4 regions of the Exiguobacterium sp. B2(2022) genome follow, and region 4 is predicted to be linked to each of the others. Evidence: predicted binding sites of a transcription regulator. Region 4 holds the regulator's gene; each other region holds the start of a gene.
What was found. The regulator Rex, encoded in region 4, represses fermentation and respiration genes when NADH is low (regulators of the CRP and FNR family bind a similar motif). The targets are predictions, from matches to a motif close to TTGTGAAATATTTCACAA.
Positions count from the first base shown of each region.

Region 1: a site for Rex is predicted at 5,689-5,706, ahead of ON063_RS06510 (formate/nitrite transporter family protein). Genes of this name have one in related genera too.
Region 2: a site for Rex is predicted at 5,452-5,469, ahead of adhE (bifunctional acetaldehyde-CoA/alcohol dehydrogenase). Genes of this name have one in related genera too.
Region 3: a site for Rex is predicted at 6,177-6,194, ahead of pflB (formate C-acetyltransferase). Genes of this name have one in related genera too.

Region 1 covers NZ_JAPEHX010000024.1:6,363-13,997, forward strand. The annotation lists partial or broken gene mutS (DNA mismatch repair protein MutS) at 1-54, shown strand, start outside; partial or broken gene mutL (DNA mismatch repair endonuclease MutL) at 59-1,859, shown strand; gene ON063_RS06480 (50S ribosomal protein L25/general stress protein Ctc) at 2,025-2,675, shown strand; gene ON063_RS06485 (cupin domain-containing protein) at 2,913-3,281, shown strand; gene ON063_RS06490 (barstar family protein) at 3,327-3,611, shown strand; gene ON063_RS06495 (hypothetical protein) at 3,782-4,411, shown strand; gene ON063_RS06500 (hypothetical protein) at 4,723-5,091, shown strand; gene ON063_RS06505 (hypothetical protein) at 5,225-5,524, shown strand; gene ON063_RS06510 (formate/nitrite transporter family protein) at 5,767-6,597, shown strand; gene ON063_RS06515 (anaerobic ribonucleoside triphosphate reductase) at 6,789-7,635, shown strand, end outside.
Region 2 covers NZ_JAPEHX010000034.1:9,008-16,642, forward strand. The annotation lists gene pfkB (1-phosphofructokinase) at 1-785, opposite strand, end outside; gene ON063_RS08360 (DeoR/GlpR family DNA-binding transcription regulator) at 782-1,525, opposite strand; gene ON063_RS08365 (alpha/beta hydrolase) at 1,661-2,575, opposite strand; gene adhE (bifunctional acetaldehyde-CoA/alcohol dehydrogenase) at 2,717-5,308, opposite strand; gene ON063_RS08375 (MarR family winged helix-turn-helix transcriptional regulator) at 5,697-6,143, shown strand; gene ON063_RS08380 (YebC/PmpR family DNA-binding transcriptional regulator) at 6,224-6,937, shown strand; gene ON063_RS08385 (Na+/H+ antiporter family protein) at 7,081-7,635, shown strand, end outside.
Region 3 covers NZ_JAPEHX010000074.1:1,100-8,734, reverse strand. The annotation lists gene liaF (cell wall-active antibiotics response protein LiaF) at 1-662, opposite strand, end outside; gene ON063_RS13055 (PspA/IM30 family protein) at 741-1,409, opposite strand; gene ON063_RS13050 (lmo0954 family membrane protein) at 1,432-1,821, opposite strand; gene rsgA (ribosome small subunit-dependent GTPase A) at 2,066-3,031, shown strand; gene pflA (pyruvate formate-lyase-activating protein) at 3,070-3,786, opposite strand; gene pflB (formate C-acetyltransferase) at 3,843-6,089, opposite strand; gene ON063_RS13030 (hypothetical protein) at 6,451-6,873, shown strand; gene ON063_RS13025 (DEAD/DEAH box helicase family protein) at 6,927-7,502, shown strand; gene ON063_RS13020 (helicase-related protein) at 7,499-7,635, shown strand, end outside.
Region 4 covers NZ_JAPEHX010000058.1:10,002-17,636, forward strand. The annotation lists gene ON063_RS11710 (FecCD family ABC transporter permease) at 1-444, opposite strand, end outside; gene ON063_RS11715 (FecCD family ABC transporter permease) at 441-1,421, opposite strand; gene ON063_RS11720 (ABC transporter substrate-binding protein) at 1,544-2,476, shown strand; gene ON063_RS11725 (PspC domain-containing protein) at 2,561-2,743, shown strand; gene ON063_RS11730 (FAD-dependent oxidoreductase) at 2,779-4,125, opposite strand; gene tatC (twin-arginine translocase subunit TatC) at 4,395-5,183, opposite strand; gene tatA (twin-arginine translocase TatA/TatE family subunit) at 5,187-5,405, opposite strand; gene ON063_RS11745 (redox-sensing transcriptional repressor Rex) at 5,405-6,061, opposite strand; gene ON063_RS11750 (ABC-F family ATP-binding cassette domain-containing protein) at 6,212-7,635, shown strand, end outside.

The DNA of each region.
Region 1 (7,635 bases), on a different contig from region 4:
ATCGAAGCGATGCAGGCGCTCTACGAACTGCAACAGACCGCAAAGAAAGGGTGAGTCGATGGGAATCATTCGAGAGTTACCGGAACAACTCGCGAACCGAATCGCAGCCGGGGAGGTCGTCGAACGACCGGCTTCCGTCGTCAAAGAATTAGTCGAGAATGCCATTGATGCGGGAGCGACGAAAGTGGACGTCGACTTACAAGAGGCGGGCATTCGTTTCATCAAAGTGCGTGACAACGGACACGGGTTCCATGAGGAAGACGCAGCCCGAGCCTTCTTACGACATGCGACGAGTAAGATTCGAGACGAGCACGACTTGTTTCGCATTCGGACGCTCGGTTTCCGTGGGGAAGCACTCGCCTCGATTGCGTCGGTCAGTCACGTCTCGTTGAAGTCTAAACGAGCAGATGAAGACGGTTTTGAGATGACGCTTGAAGGCGGTGTTGTCAAGGAGACGAATCCGGCGGCGACGAACGTCGGGACCGAAATTGCGGTCAGTCAGCTCTTCTTCAACACACCGGCACGGCTGAAATATTTAAAGACATCGGCGACAGAACTCGCGAGCATTACCGACACGTTGAACCGTTTGGCATTGTCCCATCCAGAGATTCGCTTCACCGTCTTTCATGAAGAGAAAGAACTGCTGCGCACGAACGGGAACGGAGATTTGAAACAAGTCATGCTTGCCATCTATGGTCGCCAAGTCGCCGCGCAAATCGTCACGGCATCGAGTAAGACGAACGACTATACGCTGAGCGCGCATCTCGTGCGCCCGGAAGTGACTCGTTCGAACAAACAATATGTGACCCTCATCTTAAACGGTCGAAGCATCAAGAATTTTGCGCTGACCCAAAGCGTGCTCGAAGGCTATCATACGCTTTTACCGATTGGTCGCTATCCGATTGCCGTGCTCGAAGTGAAGATGGACCCGATGTTGATTGACGTGAACGTCCATCCGACAAAACGTGAAGTGCGCTTGTCGAAAGAAAAAGAATTGTGCCAGCTCATTCGAGAGACCGTTCAATTGACGCTCCGTGAGCAACGTCTCATTCCGTCTGTGAAACAAGAGCCAAAACCAAAACGAGAAACACCATCCGAACAGTCGAAACTCGATTTCTCGATGGAACCGCAACCTAAACAAGTAGACACGGTCGAGTGGAATTATCCGATTCCTCGCGAGCGAAAAGAGTCGCTCACGTCTCCTTCCCAGTGGAACCCGGCGCCGCTCGTTCATGAACCAGAGCCAGAGATGCTCCAGGCAGAACAGGTCGAGGAACCCGTTCTTCAGTCCGAACGTCTTCCAGCATTAGACGTCATCGGACAATTGCATTCGAGTTATATCATCTGTGGAGCGGAAGACGGTATGTACGTGATGGACCAACATGCTGCCCAGGAACGCATCAAGTATGAGTTGTTTTATGAGCAGTTAGGACGTCCGGAAAAAGAGTATCAACTCCTGTTGATTCCGTTGACGTTAGAGTTCACACAGGAAGAGACGCTCGCCATCGAAGAAGTGCTCCCGCTTCTTGCGGAAGCTGGTATTACGTTAGAGCCGTTTGGGGGAAACACGTTCCTCGTGCGCGAGATTCCGACATGGTATCCGCAACATGACTTAGAGGGTACGATTCGTGATCTAGTGGAGATGGCCATTCAACAACGCTCGATTGACATCGCGAAATATCGTGAGGAGGCATAAACGCTCGATTAAAGCGAATCATCCACTCAATATGGACATGATGCGACAATTGATTGAAGATCTTAGTCGAACGACTTCACCTTTCACTTGTCCGCACGGTCGTCCGATTCTCGTGAAGTGGAGCACGTACGAACTCGAGAAGTTGTTCAAACGCGTCATGTAATCGTCTTGTTACTTTGTTTTAATACGATGTAACGTTTATTCAGCAGTCCTCATGGGAAAACTATACACATGTCACTCAACGCATCGAGGTTGAGAGGTGGCTTTTTCACTGCCTCACCCTCAAGATGTCGACATGAAATGTATATCCATGTAGGAGGAAAAGAAAATGACGAACAAACTTCAAGTATCAAAACGAGAATTACGCCCACGGTCACTACGCACGAAGTTGCGTAACGAAGGAAAAGCGTTAGGAGTTGTCTATGGTTACAAAGTAGACAGCACGCCAATCGTGTTTGACGAGATGGACCTTCGTAAAATTCTTCGAGACCACGGTGACAACGCCTTGATTGAACTCCATTTCGATGGAAACAAGATCAACACGCTCGTGCACGGATCAGAAACAGATCCGTTCACAAACTTCTATCAGCACGTCGAATTTATGGCTGTGAAGATGGATGAAGAGACAGAAGTCGAAGCGGATATTGCCCTCGTCGGCGACGCGAAAGGCGTCAAAGAAGGCGGATATCTCGCTCAGTCGCTCTATAAAGTGACGGTTTCTGCGACACCTGCCAACATCCCAGAACGCATCGAACTCGACGTGTCAGACCTCGAAATCGGTGACTCGGTGACGGTAGCGGATCTTCCAGAAGACAAATCGTATACGATTGTCTCTGAACCAGATATGCACATCGCCTCTGTGAATGAGCCGGTTGCTGAGGAAGAGGAAGAAACTGAATCAGAGGAAGGTTCGACTGAAGAAGAAGCTTCTGAAGGATCTTCTGAAGAAACAGAAGAATCGACTGAGGATAAAGAATAAGAGTTGCGTTCGTGGTTGTAATAATGACACGATACAATGGAGAGGAGCATTGTCCCAAAGAAGGGGCGATGCTCCTTTGTTTATTTGTCGAATTAAATCTAAACTTTATACTTTTAAATCAAAAGGATGAATCATACTTACTTGAACCAAAATATTACAAATTGGCATTTATTCAATGTGATTCTAGGTATAAATGAGGTAAAATATATAAAAGTTTATTTCGTAAGGGGATGTACGATGAAATTTTATAAATTTGATAATGAAACTGGTAAGAAGATCACAGTATTTAATTCGAACTTTGTGATGTCACGAATCATACAAACTGAAAAAGGTTCTAATATTGGTTGTATGCATTTAGATCCGGGTGGTGTCATCGGTTATCATCAAGCAGTTGCACCCCAACTTCTTCTCATTATGGTGGGTGAGGGTTACGTTAGAGGTGAAAAACATGAATATTATAAAGTGCGAGCTGGAGATGCTGTTTTTTGGACGAAAGACGAGTGGCATGAAACGAAAACAGATGGCGGATTAACAGCTATCGTAATTGAAAGTGAGGAATTAGATCCATCAATCTATATGACTGAAATTAAATTAATTAAATTCTAATGAAGCCCTATACAGTAAAGTAAGAGTGGGGGATTGAGACCAAATATGTCGCATTTATATATCGATTTAAGTAACATTACTTCTTCTTCGGAACTACATCAGTTATTAAAAGAAAGTCTTCATCTTCCTGATCATTACGGCGAAAATCGGGATGCCTTTTGGGATGTCATTACTGATGTGGATTATATAACTTTTCCTGATCAAATCACTTTCATAGGATATTCTTTGCTTGAAACGAAATTAAGTGAGGATGCAAAGTGTTTAAAAATGTGTTTAGAAGAGTATAACGAAGAACATTATGTTTCACATTGTCATTTTGTTTTCTTGTAATCTAATTTGCTTACTAATATATAAAGCAAGTCTATAAGAGAGTAACCATTTTACAATCACTAATTTTTCAATATAACTTTTAGAGTCCCCCGACCATCATAAGAATTAATAGAAAAAACAGCTGATTTAAATTACAAGGTCTTTAAACTGAAAAATCAAAGGTGATCGCTATGCAAGAGCTTACAATTATTGAAAGGAAACGTCTATTAGAGCATCTTGAAGATAACTTAGATAATTATTTCATTATAGGTGAAATTAAAAAGGTATATGAGATCACTAGTTATGATGATTTAACTATTAACGATAACCAAAAAGCTTTAATTGATTTTTTGGTTTACCAAAATGTATATCCAATAGTCATAACATTTATATTATCTAAAAATATAAGTCAGGATAATGAGATGGTTGAAAAAATGGATTCAAGGAAAATTAAATATTCTATGAACTATTGCTCTGAGGATGAGAATTCTATTTATTACTGCAATGCAAAAATAGAAAACGAAAAAGATTTAAGGTTTTTGATTAACGAAACGTACTGGATGTCTGCTCAAAATGGGTTTTATAACATTATCTTTAAAGATAAATTGAATTTCACTTTAAAAAAATATGGTAAGTGGCTGTTCTCTAGAACTCAATTTGTACCTTTAATTGATATGAGTATACCAACTTCTTTTATTAAAATAGATGGAGATGGACTTGGGTTTATTTTGTTTTCTAATGAAAAAAAATATGAATCTATTGAAGAATTAACAAAGAATTTACCTCAAAAATTTTACATAGATTATTTAAACGAAAAATGAATTATGAGGGCCTCAGTTTGAGCATGTTTTAACGCATAGTCGAGTTACATAGATGCTAAGAAAAAATGATATATATGATGAGCTTTGGGGGTTTACTCATGATGACTCTTTGTTAGAAGTATGTAAACTCATAATAGCGGGTTTATCAATGTGAGAAATGCAGTCTGTAGAGTTGGAATAAGAGTAAATTTAGCAAGATCATATAGCTTTGTATCATGATCTTTATTTATACGATCAAAATTATTAAAACCATTTAAAACTTGTGAAGCCACGTAGTTAAGCAGCACATATTCCATACAGAAGGTGAAAAAATGAAAGCTCAGGAAATATTAAGAGAAATCGAAAAAATACACTACTGGGATGCGCGCGTTTTAGGATTCGATTGCCGTTATTTTGGAGATGAAATTTTAATAAAGATTGAAGATGAGGAAGAGAGTTATCGTCACTACGAGATTGAATTTTTAGGTTGTATTAAAGTAGAGGTTTCTGCCGCTCTAGATGATCGAACAATGCCAATCAAAGAATTGACGAGGGGACAACGTCCATATTTCATGCAGGATATTAACATTGATAGTTACGAATTAGAGGGGCAGGAGATATTTATATGCCATCTCTTATTGCCTCCTGTTACGGCAGAGATTCATTTCACAAAAATTAGAATCGGAAAGGAATATCACTGATAAATTTTACAATGTCTGAATCGCAATAGTCGACCAAGAGACAGTTAATAAATATTTATTGAACTATCACGAAATGCAGTGATTACAGAAGAACATTATAATGCAATTCATAAAATTGAGTGAGGTGTATAATATGTCATACAAATCGATACAATCGCTATTACCTGTTAAAGAAAAGGCAATCCTGTTGGATCAGGTCGAAGGGTTGAATAGATATCTTTGTATTCTACCGAACGACGAGTTAGAAAGTCAGTTTGGAGACATAGAAGAGTTTAAAAACCAAAGCTTTGCAGTTGTAGGTTATGAAGATGTGCTAGGAGATTTTGTAGGAGTGGACTCAAAGAGTGGACAACTTTTGATTGTTAATCATGAAACGCTTCATATAAAGGAAAGATTAAAATTAACATTTGATGAACTCATGAAAAAGGATTAATCCCTTATTTGAACGATTGGTTTCATAAACTTTGTCTTATTAATCTCCCGAAAATCGGGAGAATTTTTCTTTGTCACAAATCCGCCATATGTAAACGATTACGATGTGAACACTCTGTCAATTCCTCCTAGAGGTGATTGCCAACAGAGACTGTACAGTTTATATTGTTAATGATTTCACATATTAGAACTGATACTTTCCTATTTAATTATTCAGAAAGAAGGGTTTGTGACATGGCATCAATGGAAATCCATGCACTCGAATCATTACGGAAAAAAGCACAGGCTTCCTCGCAAATGATTCATTATCGTCCAATGGAATACTTTTTACGGGCAATGTTAGCCGGGATCTTTATCGGCTTTGCTTCAATCTTCACGCTGAAAGTCGTCAACGGTATGTATTTAGCGGACTCTCCGTTCACGACACTCATCGGGGGCTTCTCGTTCGGGATCGCGCTCGTCATGATCATCTATGGGGGAGCCGAGTTGTTCACGGGGAATACGATGTATTTCACAACGTCGACACTTCGCGGTTACACGACGCTCAGCGACACGATGCTCGTTTGGTTACTCTGTTTCGTCGGGAACGCACTTGGGGGAATCTTATTCGCGTTACTACTTGCACCGACTGGTGTCATTCAAGAACTTGGGATGAACAACTGGCTGTTCTCAGTCGTCGAGGGGAAAATGCATCACACGACGGTCGAAATTTTCTTCCGCGCCATCTTCTGTAACTGGATGGTCTGTCTCGCCATTTTCTTACCGAAACAAATGAAAAATGAATTCGCTCAAATTTTCTCGATGATTTTCCTTGTTGCCGTCTTCTTCGCTTCAGGATTCGACCATGTTATCGCCAACTTCGTCTTGTTCGCCTTGACGCTCGTCGTTCCACACCCTGAGACAATCAGCATGGCAGGTGCGATCCACAACTTGATTCCTGCGACGTTCGGTAACATTATCGGCGGCGCCCTCTTCATGGGAGCCATCTATACATGGCTCAACTCAAAAGGTCTCCGTGAGGCACAAGAATTAGAGGAAGAAGTCGAATTAAAAGTCGTCAAAGCTGCTAAATAAATGACGTTTGTCACAAATAACGTTGGGCCTTGTCTTACCGAAGACGAGGCTCTTTTTTGTCGTATGCTCACACGTAAACTGTCACAATATCGACTCGTGACCATCAAGAAAAATACGTGTCATAATCTATATATAGGATTTAAAAAACATTTATGAATGTTTTTAGTCCATATATAGTGAGGTGATGGGTTTTGAAATTACTGCAGTTGTATGAGGATGTCTGCGTCTTACCAGACCAAGACTTGGTACAAGAAAATGCGAATGTGGACGGAAAGTCCCCACTTGGAAAACTAGCACGACTCTCGTCAGAAGTGTCGAAAGAATTGTCGCAGACATATTTGATGTCGGAACGGTCAAAACAAGCCGTCACTGATAACTTTTTATATGTGCACGACGCCGACTATTACATCACAGGCTCGACGACATGTTGTCAAATTCCACTCGGTCAAATGTTGAATGACGGTTTCCATACCGGGCATGGGACGATTCGGTCGCCAAAGGACATTCGCTCCGCCATGGCGCTCGCGTCCATCATCCTTCAAGCGAATCAAAATATGCAGCATGGGGGTCAAGCGTTCCCGATGTTTGACGTCGATTTGGCACCGTACGTCGAGAAGACCTATGAGCGTCAATTGAGCAAACTCCAATCACTCCCTGTTGACTGGGACAAGACACAATTGGAACAACTCGCAGAAGAAGAGACGATTTCGGCGACATATCAGGCGTGTGAGGCGTTCATTCATAATGCGAACTCAATGCATTCACGAGGTGGCGGTCAAGTCCCGTTCGTCTCGATCAATTACGGGACAGATACTTCAAAGTGGGGACGCATTCTCATTCGTGAGCTACTTCGTGCCACGGAACGAGGATTAGGGAATGGGGAGACCCCGATTTTTCCCATTCAAATCTTTAAAGTAAAAGAAGGCATCAACTTCAACGAGGACGACCCGAACGTTGATCTTTTTCGTGAAGCGTGTCGCGTCACAGGCAAACGACTATTCCCGAACTTCTCCTTCATCGATGCCCCGTTTAATGCCG
Region 2 (7,635 bases), on a different contig from region 4:
TTTTCTTTGACGTTTGCGACAAATCCGGCAACGAGTGAATCTCCGGCACCGACTGAGTTGACGAGTTTACCGACCGGTGTGTTCGCCGTGACCGCGCCGTCCTTGTTGACGAGTAGTGCTCCATCCCCTGCAAACGAAATGATGACGTTTTTCGCGCCACGTTCGACGAGCTGCTCCGCATAAGGAAGCGCGTCCTCAAACGTCTCGATTTCTGTGTCGAACAATTCGCCTAACTCGTGATGGTTCGGTTTAATCATCAACGGTTCGAGCGAAAGGACTTCAAGCATGGCGTCTTTCGTCGTATCGACGACGAAGTCGGCACCTTTTTCGCGAATCGATTCAGCGATCGTCCGGTACAATGAGTCCGGTAAATTGCTTGGGATACTTCCTGCAAGAACGACGATGTCACCTTCCTCGACTTGGTCGAACTTCGCTTTCAATTGTTCGAGTTCACCATCGGTGATGTTCGGTCCGCTCGCGTTCAATTCGGTCTCTTCTTTTGCACGAATCTTGACGTTGATTCGAGTATTTCCGTTCACTTCAACAAAATCCGTGTGCACACCATGGTCGACGAGCGACTTTTTGATGAAATCACCTGTCGTTCCACCGATAAAGCCAAGCGCTTTCGTTTCTTTTTCATATTCTCGAAGCACGATCGAAACGTTGATCCCTTTTCCACCTGCACGTTCGGTCGTTTCTTCGATTCGGTTCACTTCTCCTAAATTTACTTCTGGTAATGTCACGTAGTAATCAATAGAAGGGTTGAGTGTTAACGTGTAAATCATTTCGCATTCACCACCTTTGTTATTGTTTGGATGGAACTCATTGATGCATCGCTTGATGTGATCAATTGCGCAGCGTCTAACGTGGCGACTCGGCTGAACGTTCGTTTCCCGATTTTCGATGCGTCCGCGAGCACGTATGACGTCTGTGCCAATTCAATTGCCGTCTTTTTGACAAGCGCTTCTTCTGGGTCCGGTGTCGTGTAGCCTGCGTCAAGGTCGATTCCGTTCATTCCGAGGAAAGCGAGGTCAACTCGATAATTCATCATGCTCTCGCGTGCATTGTATCCGACGAGCGCTTGAGTCGACCGTTTCAATTCTCCGCCTATCACAAACGTCTTAATATCAAGATCAAATAATTCATTCGCTATCGGTAGACTGTTCGTGACGACGACAATTTTCTTTCCTTCTAAAAACGGTACCATCGCTTGAGTCGTTGTCCCGGCATCTAAATAGATCGACATCCCATCTTCAATGAAGGTTGCGGCCTTCCGTGCAATCGCAACTTTTTCATCGACGAAACGATCTCGTTTCTCTTCAAATGTCGGTTCTTCGTCAGGAGTCGCGATGAGTGTCGCTCCCCCGTGCACCCTTGCCAGATATCCTTCCGCTTCGAGGTCCGTCAAATCACGACGAATCGTCGACTCGGATGAATCCGTCAAATCAACCAACTCTTTCAATTTGACGACTTTCTGCTCAGATAAGCGTTGTAATATCAACTGATGTCGTTGTTTCGTTAACATCTTGTTCCCTCCATACGTCTAATATAAAGCGTTTTCATTATAAAAACAACTAAAATCATTCAAAAACATTCATATTCAATCAATATGTCACAATTATAACATAAAAAACGGTCATTTAATGACCGTTTTTTATGTTTATGACTGTTTTCTTAACCATTCCACCACTTCTTGTACGAGTTTTGGATGAATTGGTTCATCAATCGCCTCGCGGTATTCTTTATGAAGCGTCAGAAGAGAATGCGGTGAATCTCGCTTCACGAGAAGGTGATTCATGTCATCGATGATAGAGGACTTTACCTCCCCTTTCGTCTGAATCATATGGACGTGTTCCGGTGGGACTTGTACGTCACGTCCCCCTGTAATCGCAAGGACCGGAACGGTGACATGTTCTAACCGCTCCCGTACGTCATACGAGGCGTGTTCGCGAATCCATTTTGCGTTCACGACTTGTCCTCTATATTTAAAAGCGGAGACGTTCGTGCGTAAAGATCGCTCGAGCAAGTCATCCTGCCGCTGTCTCACCTTTTTCGCCACCCCTGTCACCCGGTAAAACATGCCTTTTAATCCTTTGACACGTTCGACGTCCTTTGCTAAGGCGTCTGCCTGATATAAAAACATCTGTTTCGATGACTCATGGAACCCTGACAATAAAATGAGTCCATCGGATTTCGTCTCCAATTGTACAGCTGGCGCAAGGACTGCCCCTTCACTATGACCGAGTATATAAAGATGATTCACATCTGCGAGTTGTCGAATCGTCCGCACGACTAGAATCGCATCGTTAATCAAATCATGTAACCCGACCTTATTGAAGTCACCATCCGACTTCCCGATTCCTTGTTTGTCATACCGAAAGACGTTATAGCCATGATCGTATAGCGCCTCAGCTAACTTTCCGTACGTATTAAAGCCGACGCCACCCATATTCCCGTCACGGTCACTTGGTCCGCTTCCACTTAACATGACAATGGTCGCCCGAGGCTCCTCATGCGAAAGAAAAGTTCCTGCAATCGTTCCATATGCTGTCGTAATCGTCATCTCTTGTTTCATCGTATCGCCTCCACTTCTATCATACCCGAAACGAACGACCAAAAAAATATGTCGTCGCCTGTGCCGTTTCTTAACTAACCTTTTATCTCCTCAAAAAAAGTGCCCGCTCTCTCGAACGGGCACCTTGATTGATTTGATTTCTTATACGCCTTCGTATGCTGCGTACATGATTTCTTTCAACTCTTCAACGAGCGGCATTTTCGGGTTTGCCGTCGTACATTGGTCTTCGAATGCGTCGACTGCCATTTTGTCAATCTTCGCATCGAGTTCTGCTTTCTTGATGCCTTGTGCTTTGAACGAGAGCTTGATGTTCAAACGTTGACCGAGCTCGATGATCGCTTGGACGAGTGACTCGACACCTTCTGCTGTCGTACTTGCCGGAAGGCCGAGGTAACGTGCGATTTCTGCGTAACGCTCGTCTGCGATGAATGACTCATATTTCGGGAACGCCGCAAGTTTTGATGGGCGTGTCGCGTTGTAACGGATGACGTGTGGCATAAGGATTGCGTTCGTACGACCGTGTGGTACGTGGAACTCTCCACCGATTTTGTGAGCGATCGAGTGGTTGATTCCAAGGAACGCGTTCGCGAACGCCATACCCGCCATCGTTGAAGCGTTGTGCACTTTCTGACGTGCTTCCGCATCGCTACCGTTTTCATACGCTTTTGGTAGGTAGTCGAAAATCATCTTGATGGCGCGGAGGCAAAGGCCGTCCGTGTAATCATTCGCCATGACTGAAACATATGCTTCGATCGCGTGCGTCATGACGTCCATTCCTGTGTCAGCCGTAATCGATGCTGGTACGGTCATGACGAACTCAGGGTCGACGATGGCAACGTCTGGTGTGATCGCATAGTCAGCAATCGGATATTTCACGTTACGTTTTTTGTCTGTAATGACGGTGAACGGTGTCACTTCAGAACCTGTACCAGAAGTTGTCGGGATGGCGATAAACATTGATTTGTTACCGAGCGTCGGGAACTTGTACGTCCGTTTGCGAATATCCATGAATTTCTGACGAAGGTTTGAGAACTTCTCTTCTGGACGTTCGTAGAAGAGCCACATTCCTTTCGCAGCATCCATCGGTGATCCACCACCGAGCGCGATAATCATGTCTGGTTGGAAGTGACGCATCGCTTCGGCACCGTTCATGACCGTTTCGACAGATGGGTCTGGTTCGACTTGGTCAAAGATACGGTACTCAACACCTGCAGGCAAGTTCTTGATGACTTTGTCAGCAAATCCGAGTTTGACCATCATTTCATCCGTGACGATCATCGCCCGTTTTTTCGTTGTGAGCGATTGAAGGTATTGCACCGAGTTTTTCTCGAAGTAGATTTTTTCAGGTACTTTGAACCATTGCATATTCACGCGACGTCTCGCCACCTTTTTCACGTTGAGTAGATGTTTCGCCGTCACGTTTTCTGAGACGGAGTTTTTACCGTATGACCCACAGCCGAGCGTGAGGGATGGTGTCATTTCGTTATAAAGGTCACCGATTCCACCGTGTGCTGAAGGTGAGTTGACGATGATACGGCAAGCTTTCATGCGAAGACCGAAGTCGAGGATCGCATCGTCATCTGTTGAGTGGATGACCGCTGTGTGACCGAGACCACCGATTTCGAGCATTTTTTCAGCGATGGCAAATCCTTCTTCACGTGACTGTACTTTATAAGCACCGAGAACCGGGCTCAACTTCTCATGAGAAAGAAGTTCAGTTGCGCCGACCGTTTCGAGTTCAGCAATCAAGATTTTTGTATCAGCCGGTACGTTGAGACCTGCTTTTTCAGCGATCCACGCTGCTGGCTTCCCGACGATTTCTGGGTTGACCGCACATGTGTCCGTGCGAATGACAAGTGTTTCGAGTTTCGCTTTTTCTTCAGGTGAGCAGAAGTAGCAACCGAGTGCCGTCATTTCTGCTTTCACTTCTTCGTAAACTTCTTGGTCGACGATGATTGCTTGTTCAGACGCACAAATCATACCGTTGTCGAACGTTTTTGAGAGGATGACGTCTGAGATGGCACGTTTCACTTTCGCAGTCTTATCGATGTAAGCCGGTACGTTACCAGGTCCGACACCGAGTGCTGGTTTACCAGTCGAATAAGCTGATTTGACCATTGCCGCCCCACCAGTCGCAAGAACCATCGCCACACCTGGGTGGTTCATGAGTGCTTTTGTTGCATCGAGTGACGGGACTTCAACCCATTGAATCAAGTTTTCAGGAGCACCTGCCGCTACCGCTGCGTCACGAAGAACACGTGCCGCTTCACTTGAACACTGTTGAGCGGATGGATGGAACGCGAAGATGATTGGGTTACGTGTCTTGATGGCGATGATCGCTTTGAACATCGTTGTCGATGTTGGGTTTGTGACCGGTGTGACCCCAGCTACGACACCGACTGGTTCTGCGATGTATGTGATTCCGTTTTGGACGTCGTCTTCAAGAACGCCAACTGTTTTTTCTCCACGGAGTGAGTTGTAAATATATTCTGTCGCGAAGATGTTTTTGATCATCTTGTCTTCAAAGACACCGCGGCCAGTTTCTGTATGTGCTAATTTCGCGAGTGCGACGTGTTGCTCAAGACCAGCGAGCGCCATCGCTTGTACGATTTCATCGATTTTCTCTTGGTCGAACGTCATCAACGTATCGAGTGCGGCGTGTGCACCCGCTACGAGCGTATCCACCATTTGTTCTGCCGTCGTTTCCACTTTTGCTTTCTCTTTGACTGCCATGTTAGGTTCCTCCTCATAATTGAGAGCTTTTAATGAACATATTGACTTGATGGAAGACACAATGTGATGACTGCTTTCAAGAGATTGTGCTTTCCTTCACATTCATAGAATACAATGTTTTTCAGAGTTTGTGGGTGACAACAATGTGAACTCTTTCACAATATTTTTTTGTCATTTGTTGATAGCCCTTGATTTTTAACTGTGTCCTCAGTAAAATCGAATACGTTTTCATGAAAACGAATAAATATTTTATGTAAACGCTTACATTAATTGTGTCGGTTCTATTTCTATGATGATGTATCAATCATCACATCAACCCGTTTTTAGGTTCAACTGCACCTAACTCGTGTATAATGAAAATAGAACCTAACTAGGAAGTGAATCTACTATGCCGAAACAAGATGCTGCGGACCAGTTCGTCAAACTGATCCCTTTAATTCGTCGTAAACTGCTACGTCGATCTGATTTCCCACAAATTCCGAACTTGAACTTCTCTCATTTCCATCTGTTGATGTTGATTGAGGACGAGGGGGCTGTCACAAATGGACGAATTAGTGAAACACTCTCCATCGCGCCGCCCAATGTTACCCCGCTCATCACGAAACTGTTAAATGAAGGTTATATTACACGCGTACCGGATGAACGGGACCGCCGTGTCATTTGGAACCAGTTGACAGAGAAAGGTGAGCGTATTTTACTCGAACGGAGAGACTCGTTCCGGAGGCTTTTTGAGGAGCGTCTCGCCTTTTTAAACGAGGATGAAACCGACCGCCTCATTGACAGTTTGAAGACGCTCACCGAGATTGTTGAGAAGATGGATAAGGGCGACGAGTAAAACTTTTCTCGTCAATTCACGCAACTTCTTATATAATCTGTAATGAATCTACGTACAAATGGAAAGAGAGATGACATGTAATGGGTCGTAAATGGAACAACATTAAAGAGAAGAAGGCGTCAAAAGACGCGAACACGAGTCGCGTCTATGCGAAGTTCGGTCGCGAGATTTATGTGGCCGCCCGCCAAGGGGAACCTGATCCTGAGTTGAACCAGTCATTAAAATTCGTTGTGGAGCGTGCGAAGACGTATAACGTGCCCCGTGCGATTATCGATCGCGCGATCGATAAAGCAAAAGGTGGCGACGAAGAAAACTTCGATGAGCTTCGCTATGAAGGATTCGGACCGAACGGTTCGATGGTCATCGTCGATACGTTGACGAATAACGTGAACCGTACAGCATCTGAAGTACGTGCGGCTTTCGGTAAAAACGGAGGAAACATGGGTGTCAGCGGTTCGGTCGCCTACATGTTTGATGCGACAGCCGTCATCGGTGTCAATCAAATGTCGGCAGACGATGTCCTTGAACTCATGATGGAACACGACCTTGACGTTCGTGACGTCATCGAAGAAGATGAGACGGTCATCGTCTATGCCGAGCCAGAAGCGTTCCATGCCGTTCAGACTGCATTCAAGTCTGCCGGGGTTGAAGAGTTCGCCGTCGCCGAGCTGACGATGCTCCCACAAAACGAAGTGTCGCTCGATGACGATTCGAAAGAGCAGTTTGAAAAATTAATCGATGTGCTCGAAGACTTGGAAGATGTTCGCCAAGTGTATCACAACGTCGATCTGTAACACGTAAGCGATAACTTTCACGAGTTATCGCTTTTTTTCATAATCGATTTGACAAGGGTCACATCATATGTTAAATTTCAAAAAGTCTTTATCATATTAAAGTGATACCAAGAGAAAGAAATTGTGAAAGGTGTTGGATGGATATGAACGCAGTATTACTTGCAGTCATCGTTTTATTTGCACTCGCCATTAGTCGTGTGCACATTGTATTGTCCTTAATATTAGCTGCGCTTGTCGGAGGGCTTGTTGGAGGGCTCGGATTTAACGATACGTTGACCGCTTTCAGCGACGGTCTTGGCGGCGGAGCGAGCATCGCCCTTAGCTATGCGCTTCTCGGAGCATTCGCCGTCGGATTGTCGAAGACGGGTCTACCAGACGTCTTAGCTGAAAAGTTAATTGCGATGTCAGGTCGTGACGTGTCAGGCAAGCGCGTGATGTACGTCAAAGCGTTCTTATTGTCGCTTCTCTTATTGTTGTCCATCAGCTCACAAAACGTACTCCCGATTCACATCGCCTTTATCCCGATCGTGATTCCGCCGTTACTTGTCTTATTCAATGAGTTGAAGTTAGATCGCCGCCTCGTCGCAACCATCTTGACGTTCGGTCTCGTGACACCGTATATGTTGCTACCAGTCGGGTTCGGTGGCATTTACTTGAACGAGATTTTGATTGCAAACGTTGAAGCGAACGGCTTAACT
Region 3 (7,635 bases), on a different contig from region 4:
CTCATGAGCACGATATGAATACGAACTTTCCGCGTAGCCTGGACATAATCATCAGACGCCGTATAGAAGCGACGGTTAAAAACCGGTGAATAGTTCGAATCATCGACTTGAACTTTTCCAAATCCAATCGACGCATCGATTGAATAATCGTAACCCGCTGGAATGAGGATGCGGATGTCTCCCGCAAGTCCGTTTAGGAGTAAAAATGTCTCTCCTTCAGGAATGATGGCTTGTGATAAATCCATCTCAACATCACGTAGCAAAAAGAACTCATTCGTATCGCGTAACACATAGTGTCCCGATTCTTTCATACCAAACGAGAAGGCTTGTTCCTGACGAAGCGGTGTCCGAATTTTTGATTCGACCGGTCGATTCTTATAGAGTCGGTACCCGAAAAGCAATAATAGACCCGAGAGCACAAACCCAAACGCGGCTGACGAGAAGATCAAGCCAATCAAGAGAATGCCTCCGATGGCGTAAAAGATATAGCTGGCCGACTGCTTGCCTCGACGACTGAAGCGTCGTCCAATATAAAGAAGAAGCAATGGGAGGATCATGCTGAATAAGACGCTATTCCCACCCGTCACGATGTCGATAAAGAGTCCAACTGAAAATAAAATAATCATGAATCCAATGATTTGACGTGTGTTCCAACGTTCCATGTCCATTCCCCCTTTCTGTTCATATGTATGAAGCAAAGAAAGCGATGACCTTGTTCAGGTCATCGCCGAACCGTCACCTCACTCTTGTTTAAAGCGACGCTCCAGTTCTTTTAGTTTTGCTTCAAAATCATCTTCATCTGCTTGCGTGTCTTTCTTCTCTTCAACAGGTTGTTCTTTCTTCTCTTCAACAGGTTGTTCTTTCTTCTCTTCCTCGGTAAACGGATGAGACTGCGACGTGTTTTGACCGAAGATTTGGTCAAGTGCCCCTTTTAGAAGATCTAAATTTTCACGCATCGCAAATTCATATCGTTTGTTTTGCATTTCATCGAGCTTGAGTTTCATCTCGAGTGCACGACGCTCTAGCGCATCCAATTCACGCTCTCCTTCATCAATCAACCCTTCGAAATAACGATACTGTTCTCCGTAGTGTTTTGACTCAAGAGCTGCACGTTCTGCCAACTTCTCTTCACCAGCCTGCTTCGCCAGTTCTGTCTGTTCATATCGTTTATCTGCCATCTTTTTGGCATCATCACGCTTTTCAGCAAGCTCTGCAAGTAGTGTGCGTTGACGTTCGACGAGACGCTCAACCGATAGCGCTTCCTTCTCCGCTCCACGGATATGACGGTTCAATTCCGCTTCTCCACTCGAACGTGGCATCTCTTTATCTTGATACTTCTTCACTTCTTTTGAAATCTCTTTCGTCAATTCATTCGCTAGTTCACGAAACTGATCAAACGGTGTCTTCATGGTGAATCCTCCTTATGAAATCTTAACGACGATTAACAAATTTTTGCCAAACTTGATCGAACTGTTGGAAGCTGCTACGGCTAGCACGCGTTCCGTCGGCATTTAAAATTTCGACTTCCGGGTCGCGCTTCTCACCTGTATACATCATATACCCTTTAAACAACAACCACGCGACAATGATTCCGACGAGTGCCCAAATGTTTGAGAGCATCGTCCCAATCCCGATGACGGCAAGGATCCCGAAACCAACTTTAGCACCGATGTGTGTCACAGCCTGAAAACGGACTCCAGCCCAAAGCGTCAAGAGCGCTCCTAATCCGAATAAAATCATATTCGGTAAAGAACCGATCAACACGAGCACTAGAGCGATCGCGGCTACGATGAACAACACCTTTTTCACTTGGTGATTCATCTGTCATCCCTCCTTGTTAAGTACACTCTTATCATAATACGTTATTTTGTATAGGTCGACGAGCGGAAGGCTTGTTTCGCCTCGGTCTTTAGACTGAGATGTTACCGTTTCCAATAACTGTGGTACACTGATGCTATCGAACAATGAAAGGATGATGTTTTATGAGCAACATGATGCATGCACGTCACCAAATGTCAGCGAATCGGAGGGCTGTCGTCCTCCAACATTAAAAGGAGGATTCTATTTGAATCAACAAACTGAAACGGGACGTGTCACGGCACAGTTCCAACATCTTTACACGGTATCAATCGGAGAAAACGCCTATATGTGCGGGGTTTCCGGAAAATTTCGACATGAGGCGACGAGCGAACGGGATTACCCGGTCATCGGCGATTATGTCACGATTCAAGTTCGCGAGCATGGTCAAGGTACGATTCACCATCTCCTTGAGCGTCGGACCGTTCTATCACGAGCGGCCGCCGGCAACGAGACGCGTGAACAACTGATCTGTGCGAACGTCGACTACGTCTTGATCACGATGGCATGCGGACACGATTTCAACATCCGCCGCCTTGAGCGCTATACGCTAGCTGCGTGGGACACAGGTGCAATCCCCATCATCGTCCTGACAAAAACGGACCAAGTCGAATCGGTCGACACACTGCTCGAAGACATTGAGCTAAACGCACCTGGAATTCAAGTATTTCCTGTCAGTGCTGTGACGGGAGAAGGTGTGGCTGAACTTCGTCACGCGTTACCGAGTGAAAGTACGATTGCCTTCGTCGGTTCGTCCGGAGTCGGAAAATCTACGCTGACAAACGCCCTAGCCCACGAGACACTTGCCGTCACGCAAGCCGTCCGGGCGCAGGACGAGCGCGGGAAACATACGACGACACACCGCGAACTGTTCCGAATCGACGACTTATACGTCATCGACACACCAGGGATGCGAGAATTCGGACTATGGGAAGGAAGCGAGCATCTCGATGAGACGTTCCGTGATATCGAAGCGCTTGCCGAGACATGCCGCTTCCGCGACTGCTCTCATCATAAAGAACCGGGTTGCGCCGTCCAAGAGGCGCTAACGAACGGTACGTTAGATGCGAAACGCTATGCGAGCTACGTCAAACTAGAACGGGAACTTCTCTATATGGAGAAGAAACAGGCAGAGCACGCCCGCGTCTTAGAAAAGAAGAAAAAGCGAGTATAACGTCAAACAAGCGCAGACCACATCGGTCTGCGCTTGTTTTATACAGTTCCCTGCAAGATCCCTTCTGCCCACTCGACTTCATCAGACGTCGGGGGTTTCGTGCCTTTGAGCGGATAATCGAGTCCGAGCGCCTCCCATTTGTAGACGCCCATCTCATGGTAAGGCAGAATCTCGACTTTCTCGACATGGTCTAACTTTTGAATGAACGCGGCGGTACGACGAAGCGCCCCTTCTTCAAGCGTCCATCCAGGTACGAGGACGTGGCGAATCCACATTTTCGTTCCGCGCTCGGAAAGGTGTTCGGCAAGCGCGAGCGTGTTGGCATTGCTACGTCCCGTCAATTTTTTACACATGTCGTCGTCGATATGCTTGATATCGAGTAAGACGAGATCGGTGTGATCTAAAATCACATCCAAGTTAGGAGGGCGGAGCGCACCGGACGTATCGAGTGTCGTATGGAGCCCATGCTTTTTCGCTTCACGCAGCAGTGCCTCTAAAAATTCAGGTTGCGCGAGTGGGTCACCACCTGAGATGGTGATGCCGCCGTTCGATGCCTCCATGAACGGTCGGTAACTGAGCGCCTCTTGAATGACGTCTTCAGCCGAGCGGTGGTTATTCTTTTTGAAATCCCACGTGTCCGCGTTATGGCAATAGAGGCAACGTAACGCACAACCTTGTAAAAAGACGATGAAGCGAATCCCTGGGCCGTCAACTGTTCCGAATGATTCGACCGAATGTACATATCCCATTGTCATCGAAATGACCTCCTAACGAATGAGCGGCCCTCCGTGGAAGGCCGCTAAGCCTTTACTTACAACGAACCGTGGAACGTACGGTTGATGACGTCGATCTGTTGCTCACGCGTCAACTTGATGAAGTTGACCGCATATCCAGATACGCGGATCGTGAGTTGTGGATATTCTTCTGGATGTTCCATTGCGTCGAGAAGCGTCTCGCGGTTGAAGACGTTGACATTCAAATGATGTCCTTTGTGCTCTCCACTCATATACCCATCGAGAAGTGCCGCCAAGTTGAGTTCACGTGCGATTTCTTCTTTTCCGAGTGCTTTCGGTACGATTGAGAACGTATACGAGATCCCGTCTTGTGCGTGTTCAAACGGAAGTTTCGCAACAGATGAGAGCGATGCAGCCGCACCTTTCGTATCCCGTCCATGCATCGGGTTGGCACCTGGAGCGAATGGTTCACCAGCACGGCGACCGTCTGGCGTATTCCCTGTTTTCTTACCGTAGACGACGTTCGATGTGATGGTGAGGACCGATTGCGTATGAAGCGCGTCACGGTATGTTTTATGTTTCCGTACTTTTTCCATGAACGATTCGACGAGTTCCACGGCAATCGCGTCGACACGGTCGTCATTGTTACCGAATTTCGGGAAGTCGCCTTCCGTTTCGAAGTCGACGATGATTCCTTCTTCGTTACGAACGGGTTTGACGCTTGCATATTTGATTGCTGAAAGACTATCTGCCGTTACAGAGAGACCCGCAATCCCACAAGCCATCGTCCGTAAGATTTCTGGATCGTGAAGCGCCATTTCGATGCGTTCGTACGCATATTTATCATGCATGAAGTGAATGACGTTGAGCGTATTGACGTATAGCTCTGCCAACCAATCGAGTGTACGGTCAAAGTCGGCATATACTTTATCGTACGTGAGCACATCTTCTGTATTCATTTCCCAAGCTGGAGCAATTTGAGCGCCGCTCTTCTCATCACGTCCGCCGTTCATGCTATAAAGAAGGGCTTTTGCCATGTTGGCACGTGCACCGAAGAACTGCATTTGTTTTCCGATTTTCATCGGTGACACACAACATGCGATACCGTAATCATCACCGAATTGTGGCATCATCAAGTCATCGTTCTCATATTGAATCGCCGATGTTTCAATCGACATTTTCGCACAGTATTGTTTGAAGCCTTCTGGAAGTTTCGTCGACCAAAGGACCGTCAAGTTTGGTTCTGGAGCAGGACCGAGGTTTGTGAGTGAATGTAAGAATCGGAACGAGCTCTTCGTGACGTTCGAGCGACCATCTTCACTCATCCCACCGATTGACTCCGTTACCCAAGTCGGGTCACCTGAGAACAATTCGTTATAGTCTGGTGTCCGTAAGAATTTGACGATTCGAAGCTTCATGATGAAGTGATCGACGATTTCCTGAACGTCTGATTCTGTTAAACGACCAGCTTCAAGGTCACGTTCAGCGTACACATCGAGGAATGTCGAGACGCGTCCGAGTGACATCGCGGCACCGTTTTGTTCTTTGATCGCAGCAAGGTATGCTAAGTACACCCATTGATACGCTTCTTGCGTGTTTTCCGCAGGGCGACCGAGGTCAAATCCATAAGCGGCTCCGAGTTGTTTGAGTTCTTGGAGGGCACGAAGTTGTTCCGATAGTTCCTCCCGGTCACGGATGTCTGATTCAGATAAGAATCCACCTCGTTTCGCCAAGTCTTTTTTGCGCTCTGCCATCAAGAAGTCAATTCCGTAGAGCGCGACGCGTCGATAGTCACCGATGATGCGTCCACGACCGTACGCATCCGGAAGACCTGTGATAATCCCTGATTTACGAGCGGCCCGCATTTCAGGCGTATAGGCATCGAAGACACCTTGGTTATGTGTTTTACGGATCTCTGAATAAATTTTTGTGATTTCTTCATCTGGTTCAAAACCATATGATTCGAGTGCGGCATCCACCATGCGAATCCCGCCATTTGGGTGAATCGAACGTTTGAACGGCTCATCCGTCTGAACGCCAACAACTTTCTCTAACTCTTTGTTTAAGTAACCTGGTCCATGCGATACGATTGTCGATGGTGTGTGTTGATCAACGTCCCAAACGCCTCCGCGTTCACGCTCTTCTTTTGTCAGTTCCATCACACGATTCCAAAGAACGTTTGTCGCTTCTGTCGGACCTGCTAAGAACGTATCGTTCCCTGTGTATTCATGACGGTTCAAACGGATAAACTCACTGACATTGACTTCATTCGTCCACTGACCAGGGATAAAACCTGACCATGCGGATTTGATTTCGGTTGCCATGTTGATTCACTCCTCATTCTCGAAAGTAATTGCGTGTTATCTATACTGTGAGTGTACGTGAAAACGTGAACAATATGTTTTACAGTCTTGTGAAACTTGTAACAATCTTATGAACGTGATGAAATAGCCGTTTTTGAAAGCGTTTTACAAACTGTTATATTCGATTAATTATATAGTTTGAAACAGCTGAATCCCATTTCATTAGGGTCGAACTATGGTCTGTACTAATTTGATTGTTCTGTGACGAACTATACAGTTTTGTGGGTGATAAATCTCACATCACTCGGTTAGAACTTGAATTTTTGTGTCGTATCAGACACAATGAAGGCAGAACATTGTATAAGAGGAAGGGGTTCTACTCATGACGTACGAACCATTAACACCAAGCCACGCCTTTCAAGTCGGCGATCGCATCTCGTTGAAGGTCGACGAAGCCGGTGAAAAGCGTGATGGATTTATCACAGAATTTGAAGATGGAGGGTTTTGGATTCGCTTTGACGATGACATCGAGAACGAAGATTTTATCGATTATCGCGACCAATTACTCGCCGGACTTTTGTCGCGTCCAATCCATGTCATCACGACACATCCGGAACTGAAACCGTTCGAGAAAATGACGTCCGAGTTACAGTATCGCGTTTATCAAGGATTCACGATTGAGAAAGTGGAATTGACAGCAGAAGGCGCGGATGCCCACATCCAACTCATCGAAGACGGTCAAACGTATACACAGACGTTACGTTCTTCAATGGAAGATGGTCAGGAGCATGTTCGCTATATTTGACGAGGGAGCGCTTTCGCTTCCTTTGTTTTTGCCTAAAGATAAGGAGACCTATTATGAATTTTACAAAACCTTTTATTAACGAGACGTGGGAACGGATGGGCTTTAACGAGCCAATGCCGGTCCAAAAAGAGGCGTTTCCCCTACTATTAGATGGAAAAGACGTGACAATCGAGGCACCGACCGGAACGGGTAAAACGCTCGCTTACCTGCTCCCAGCGATTGAAAAGATTGATCCATCGAACGACCGAATCCAAGTTGTCATTGTCGCTCCAACTCGTGAACTTGTCATGCAGATCCAACAGGTCGCACAACGTTTCACCGAAAAAGGCGATGTTCGCATCGGCTCGTTCATTGGCGGTGTCGAATTGAAACGTCAAATCGATCGGATTAAGAAAAAGCCTCATTTGATCGTCGGGACACCAGGACGTCTCGTCGAATTGATTGACAAGAAAAAGCTGAAGCTCCATGAGACACATACCGTCATTCTCGATGAAGCCGACCAAATCATCGATAGCGGTTTGACAGAGGCGGCTAGCGCATCATCAAGCATACTGCGCATGAGCGTCAACTTGCACTCGTCTCGGCAACACTCACTGATTCACTCAAAGAATGGTCGGCACCGTTCATGAACGAACCGGCACATATCAAAATCGAGCGTGCCGTCAGCGATCAAGTGACGTACGGTTACTTGTTGACGACGCGTCGCTACAAACCAGAACTGTTACGCCGTCTTTCACACGTCGATGGCGTGAAAGCACTTGC
Region 4 (7,635 bases):
GACAATGATTGCCCCTAGAAACGAGGCAATCGGGATATAAGCGAGCGGGACCGACAGTTGGTTCGTTCGCTCATCCGTGAAGACGGTGAAAAACGTGGCTGTCGCAACTCCGGCGCCACCGACAATCCCGAAAATCTCTGGGGAGGCCAATTCATTTTTAATCGTCAGTTGTAACAAATGGCCACTGACGGCGAGACTCGCACCGGCAGTCACGGCCATCAACACGCGTGGCATCCGAAACTCGAAGACGATGAGCTGTTCGAACGCATCCCCCGCTCCGACGAACAAAGCAACGAGCGAAGCCGGGCTGAGGAACGTGTCGCCGATTGCGAGCCCGAAATAGATTGACAGGAGTAACCCTGTGATCAGTAGGAGGGCCAACTCGATTTCACGCTTTCGGAGCGTGAATGAGACGGGACCTTTTCGAAAGCGATATGTTTTCATGATTTAAAGACTCCTTGTCTGACACTGACGAGATAGATGAAGAATGCCCCACCGACGACCGCGAGCACGACGCCCACCGTCACTTCGCGTGGGAACAAGATGACTCGTCCTAAAATATCGGCCGCAAGCAACAGGACGCTTCCGATCAGGGCACTTCCTGCAAGACGAGCGAAAAAGGCCGTTCCGAACACATATTTCGCCAAATGGGGAGCGAGCAGGCCGACAAATGCAATCGGTCCTGCGAGCGCCACCCCGAATGCGGAGAGCACGACAGCTAGCGTCACCGCGAGAAACTTGATGACACCGACATTTTGTCCGAGCGAACGTGCGACCTGATCTCCGAGCGATAACGTCTCAAGCTCTTTACTGAGAAGCAGGACGAGCACGACCGCCCCCATCATCCATGGCAATAAGACCTCGACAAGACTGAGCGAACGTCCAGCGACCGACCCGGTCAACCAGAACAGTACCTCATCGAGCGCTCCTTCCTCATAAGCGATAATCGACTGAGTGAATGAGCTGAATAGAGCAGCGAGCGATGCACCCGCAAGTGTCATATACATGACGTTCCCACCATTCGCACTTAGCAGATACACAATCACACCGGCGATAAATGCTCCGATGAGCGAAGCTGTCGTGAATGAGGCGATACTGCTAAACCCAAAAAGGGTCACGAGCACGATGGCCAGGCTCGCACCTGCGTTCACAGCCAAAATATCGGGAGATGCGAGCGGGTTACGCGTCACAAGTTGAAAGATGAGACCGGCGAGACCGAGTACGCTCCCGACGAGTAGCGCAACGACTGTACGTGGGATTCGATTGTCTGCCAACGCAATCATCGCTTGTGATGAACCGTCTGCTTGAAACATCATCACATCTTCATGACTGACGGCGATGACACCGACCCGCAAGCTGATATAGCTTAAAATTGGTAAGCAAATGATCAAGAGAAGTAGTTTGATCCAAGGTTTTTTCATGTCCTCACTTCTTTCCTTTCCTACCATAGCAAATATTGCGTTCCATAAAAAGGGGTTGACAGTGAGAATCATTATCATTTATAGTCAGGTAGGAAAAATCACTTACATAGAGGAGAATTATCATGAAAAAATGGATGCTCACGTTACTGACGCTTTGCTTAACCATCGTACTCGCTGCTTGCGGCGGGTCAGAGAATACAGAGAGCGATACAAGTTCAGAGACGGCAACTCGCTCAATCGAACACGCAATGGGAACGGCAGATGTGCCTGAAAATCCGGAACGTGTCGTCGTCTTGACGAACGAAGGGACAGAGGCCCTTCTCGCCCTTGACATCAAACCGGTCGGGGCCGTCAAATCTTGGAACGGTGACCCGTGGTACCCACACATCGAGTCTGAAATGACAGATGTCACGGAAGTCGGGACAGAAAGTGAAGTCAACTTAGAGGCAATCGCGAAACTTAAGCCAGATCTCATCATCGGAACAAAACTTCGTCAAGAGAACATCTACGACAAATTGAACGCCATCGCGCCAACAGTCATGTCAGAAACACTGAAAGGCGATTGGCAAGAAAACTTCGCCCTTTATGCGAACGCACTCAACCTTGAAGAAGAAGGGAACGAAGTGTTGGCAGCTTACGATCAGCATGTCGAAGACACAAAGTCTGAACTCGGAGACGCTGTGAACAAAGAACTTTCGGTCGTCCGCTTCCTTCCTGGTGCGTCACGCATTTACTTCACGGATAGCTTCTCGGGTGTCATCTTAGGAGATGTCGGAGTAAAACGCCCAGCTTCGCAAGATCGTACCGAGTTCGCTGAAGAAATCACGATGGAACGCATCCCAGAGATGGCTGGCGATCATATTGTCTACTTCACATATGGTGGAGCAGACGGATCAAAAACAGCCGAAGAATGGCAGTCGAACCAGTTATGGAAAGACCTCGATGCCGTCAAAGCAGGCGAAGTAACAGAAGTCAGTGATGACATCTGGAACACATCGGGTGGCGTCCTTTCTGCCAACCAAGTGCTTGATGAACTCGTCGACATTTTGAAATAATCAGTAGCGCGCCAATTGCATTGGTGCGCTTTTTCATACATTCATATGGTAAAATTTACATATCAACTCAAAAGGAGCTTTGCTATGCAACGTGCACTTCGTAAGTCCGCGACGGACCGCTCTCTGTCTGGAGTATGCGGTGGGATTGCTGAATACTTTGGTATTTCTTCAATCGGAGTTCGACTCATCTTTTTGATCCTCCCTGGGAGTTTCCTTCTTTATATGATTTTAACGAATTCCATGAAAGATGCACCTCGCTATCTATAAGAAAACGCGAAAGCTGTTAGCTTCCGCGTTTTTTGTTAGGCATTCACTTTATCTTTCATCGCTTCAAGCGCTCCGCTGTTCAAGAAGTGCCAAGGTTTGTTGTAATGCGGTTGGAAGAAGAAATCGACGTATGCGAGTTCTTCGACCGTCATCTCGTTTTGGATAGCGAGGGAGAGCGTGTTGACCGCTTGTGTCAAATCCGCTTTTGACAACACTTGTCCACCGACAATGCGATGTGTCTCTTTTTCATAGACGAGTTTGAATTCGACTTTCTCTGCGGTCGGCATGAACTCCGGACGATATGCATCCTCAATGATGACACTTTCTACGTCAAGTCCGAATTGGGCTGCCGCTTCTTCTGTCAAACCAGACGACGCGATGTTCCAGTCATAGAGTCGAAGTCCTGACGTTCCTTGCGTCCCTTGATAGCGGACACGTGGTTGCATCATATTTTCCGCGACGAGCGTCCCCATACGGACAGCGTTCGTTGCAAGTGGGATGTAGGCATGTGTGCGTGCCGGGTTGTAGTAGACTGCACAGCTGTCCCCTGCCGCAAAGATGTCCAGGTTGCTCGTGCGCATGTATTCGTCGACGATGATCGCACCGTTCCCGAGCATATCGACCTGCCCTTCGAGGAGTCCTGTATTCGGACGGAATCCGACGCACAAGATGACAAGGTCCGCCTCGAATTCGCCTTTGTCTGTCACGACATGTGTGACGTTTCCTTCTGTACCACGGAACGCTTCGACCGTCTGACCGAGTTCGAGGTCGATTCCCCGACTAGTCATGTCCGCTTCTAATAGATCTGTGAACGACTTGTCGAGGTATTTGTTCAAGATGCGGTCGGCACTATCGATGAATGTAACATGTTTCCCGTATGCTTCGAACGCCTCGACGAGTTCGACTCCGATATAACCTGCCCCGATGACGGCAATCTTCGTCGCATCTGTCGCGCGCTCGATGATCCGTTGGGCATGCGCATAGTTTTTACAGAGTTCGATTCCATTCATTTCGATTCCTGGGAGTGTTGGGACAATCGGCCATGAACCCGTCGTTACGATCAAGCGGTCATACGTGTCGTGCACGTCTTCCCCCGTCTCGAGATTTTTGGCGTGGACCGTCTTTGCTTCGGCGTCAATCGACAAGACATCATGTTTCATGCGCATGGTCGCTCCGAGCTCTTCAAGCTCACGTGGAGAGGAGTAGAATAATTCTTCTGCACGTTGGACGACCCCACCGACGTGGAGCGCAATCCCACACGAGAGGAAGCTGACATTGTCGTTCCGCTCGTAAACGGTGATGTCGAGATTGTCGTGCTTGGCGAGTAAACCTTTGACTGCTGCTGTTCCTGCGTGTGTACATCCGATGACTGCGATTTTCATATGAGTCGTCGACTGCTGCTGTTCCTGCGTGTGTACATCCGATGACTGCGATTTTCATATGAGTCGTCTCTCCTTTTATGTTAGACAGTACGTTTCTTTTTATATTGTGATAAACATCACATTAACTTCTTGACCTTAGTGTACTATTTCACAATGTAAGGTTCAACGACTATGCTCACTATTTCACGTAAAAGTGTCTAAAGTTTGAACACCAGTTGAACTACAGTGTAATGCATATAAAAAGCATCGTCCCATTTACGGAACGATGCTTATTTCTCATTCATCTGTTTCATTAAATCCATCTGTTCTTGCACCATCGCTTCTTTCTCCCGGCGCAACACCCCTTTGTAGGCGACGCGTGAAATCGATAAACTGATTTCATATAGGAAGAAGAGTGGCAGTGACACCATAAGGTGCGACGTCAAATCCGGTGGTGTGATGAATGCCGCGACTACGAATAGCGCGAAGTACGCATACTTACGAATCTTCGATAAGAAGTATGGTGTCACGACACCAATCCGGGTCAAGAACATCGTCACGACCGGCAATTGGAACAATAGACCGAACGGAATCGTCAGTTGCAACAAGAACGTGAAGTAATTGTTCGCCCCGATGATTTGTTCGAGTCCAAGGTCTTGCCCGAGGTCCGTCGAGATATCGAGGACGAGCGGGAATAACCAGTAGTAGGCGAACGCAAGGCCGATCAAGAATAATCCGAAGATGATCGGGATATAGGCAAGGGTACCTTTCCGTTCATTCGGATGCAGACCGGGTGCGACAAACGCCCACACTTGATACAGTAGGAATGGGCTCGCCGCAATCAGGCCGATGATGAGCGCCAAGTTCAAGTAAATCATGAGCGGGTCCGCGACCCCAAAGGCGTTCAGTTCGAGCCCGCGTTCGACGAGATCTTCTTGCAAGTACGCGAGTACATATTTGACACTCGGCAAAGCCATCAAAAAGAAGGCAAAGACGACAAATGCAGATAGCATCAGTCGTCTCCGCAGCTCTGTCAAGTGATCGGTGAGTTCCCGCTCTTGATCAGGTTGATGATTCATGGCTTACTGCTCTTTCTTTTCGATAGCTTTCTTGTCGTTCTCGTCGTGCTCGTTCATCATGCCGTTCGTTGCATTTTTGAACTCACGAAGCGTTTGTCCGGCCGCGCGACCAAACTCCGGTAATTTCTTCGGTCCGAAGATGATGAGCGCGATGATGGCGATGATGAATAGACTCGCCCCACCCGGAATCCCGACGACGAGTGATGATGCTAGTAATTCCATTATTGATGGACCCCCTCAGCGGTTGGATAGTGTTGCATAAAGTAAATGAGTGACTGCAGCTCAATCGACAAATCGATGTGATGGACGCGAACCGTGTCCGGTACGGTAAGTCGTGCCGGTGTGAAGTTCAAGATGCCCTTGATACCGAAACGGACCAAGTCGTCTGCGACGGACTGCGCATAGGCAGAAGGTACCGTCAAAATGGCGACGTCAATCTTGTTTTGCTTCATAATTTGTTCCATCTCATCGACGTGATGAATTGGGACGCCTGACATCGTCGTGCCGACTTTTGTCTCGTCTGCGTCGAACCCGACGACGATATGTGTGTTATTGTTTTTAAGGAAGTTATAGTTGACGAATGCCGTCCCAAGGTGACCGACCCCGACCAAGGCGACATTCGTAATCTCGTCCTGATTCAGTGTCTTTCGGAAAAAGTCTAACAGATACTGCACGTTATAGCCATATCCCTTTTTACCGAGCGCACCGAAGTACGAGAAATCACGGCGAATCGTAGCCGAATCGACCTTGACCGCCTCACTCAGTTCTGCTGAAGAGACACGTTGTTTACCTGACGCGTGCAGGCTTTGAATAAATCGATAGTATAGTGGCAACCGTTTGGCTGTCGCTTGTGGAATCTTTGGTTCGTTTTGACTCAACGGAAAGAGCCTCCTTTTTACGACACGTTACAAACGAATCTGAATTTCATACACCTTGATTGTAAACGAATTCACATGACCACTCAACGAATATACCTAAAATCGCTGAAAAATACAGTATACTAAATAGAGAGAAAGGGGTTTTTTCACTTGATCCTACTGCAAGTCAATAACTTATCCAAATCCTTCGGCGTCGAGCCGATTTTAGAAAACGTCAAACTCGAAATCCAAGAAGGCGAACGCGTCGCCCTCGTCGGCCGAAACGGGGCCGGGAAGTCGACGCTTTTGAAAGTCATCGCCGGTGAATACAACTATGACTCCGGGGACATCATGAAACCAAAAGACGTCACCATCGGCTATCTCGCCCAAGACTCAGGGCTCGAATCCGACGAGACGATTTGGAACGAGATGCTCACCGTCTTCACGGACTTGATCGAGCAAGAGAAGACGCTCCGTCGCATGGAAGCTGACATGGGCTCCGAACGAATCCTAAATGACGCCGCTTCGTACGAACGCCTCCTCTCCTCTTACGATGAAGAGCAGCACACGTTCAAAGAGCGCGGCGGTTACCAGTATGAAGCGACCATCCGCTCGGTCCTTCACGGGATGCGCTTCTATCCGGACGACTTCGAACGTCGGATCGATACGCTCTCTGGTGGACAACGGACACGTCTCGCCTTAGCGAAGATGCTCCTTCAAAGTCCCGACCTGCTCATCTTGGACGAGCCGACGAACCATTTGGACATCGAGACGCTCGCCTGGCTAGAGAAGTACTTGAGCGGCTATAAAGGTGCCGTCCTCATCGTCTCCCACGACCGATACTTCCTCGACCGCGTCGTCTCGGTCGTCTATGAGCTGTCACGTCATCGGAGCCGTCGCTTCGTCGGGAACTACACGAAGTATCTCGAACAGAAGGCTGCTCTCTACGAACAAGAGAAGAAGCAGTTTGAGTCGCAACAAGAAGAGATTGCCAAGATGCAGGACTTCATTCAGCGAAACATCGCCCGGGCGACGACGACGAAACGGGCGCAAAGCGTGCGAAAGCGTCTGGAGAAAGTCGACCGTCTCGATGCTCCGGACGGTGACGAACGCAGTGCTGTCCTCTCGTTCTCCATCAAACGACAGAGCGGAAACGATGTGTTGAGCGCGAGTGACCTCGCCATCGGGTATGAAGAACCGATTGCCCAAAATCTCCGTTTCCAGCTACAGCGCGGGGAATCCGTCGCTCTCGTCGGTCCGAACGGGGTCGGGAAGTCGACACTTCTCAAAGTGTTGACGAAACAACAAGCCGCCCTTACCGGTGATATCCGCTACGGGACCGGCGTCGAGATCGGCTACTACGATCAGGAGCAGCAGAACTTGTCGGACGCGAACCGTGTCATCGACGAGATTTGGAACGACTGGCCACTCATGCGCGAGCAAGAAGTGCGGAGTCTTCTCGGACAGTTCCTCTTCAGCGGCGATGACGTCATGAAGCGTGTCCATGAATTATCAGGCGGCGAACGCGCACGTCTCACGTTGGCCAAGCTGAAGCTCGAGCAACCGAACCTCCTCATTTTGGACGAGCCGACGAA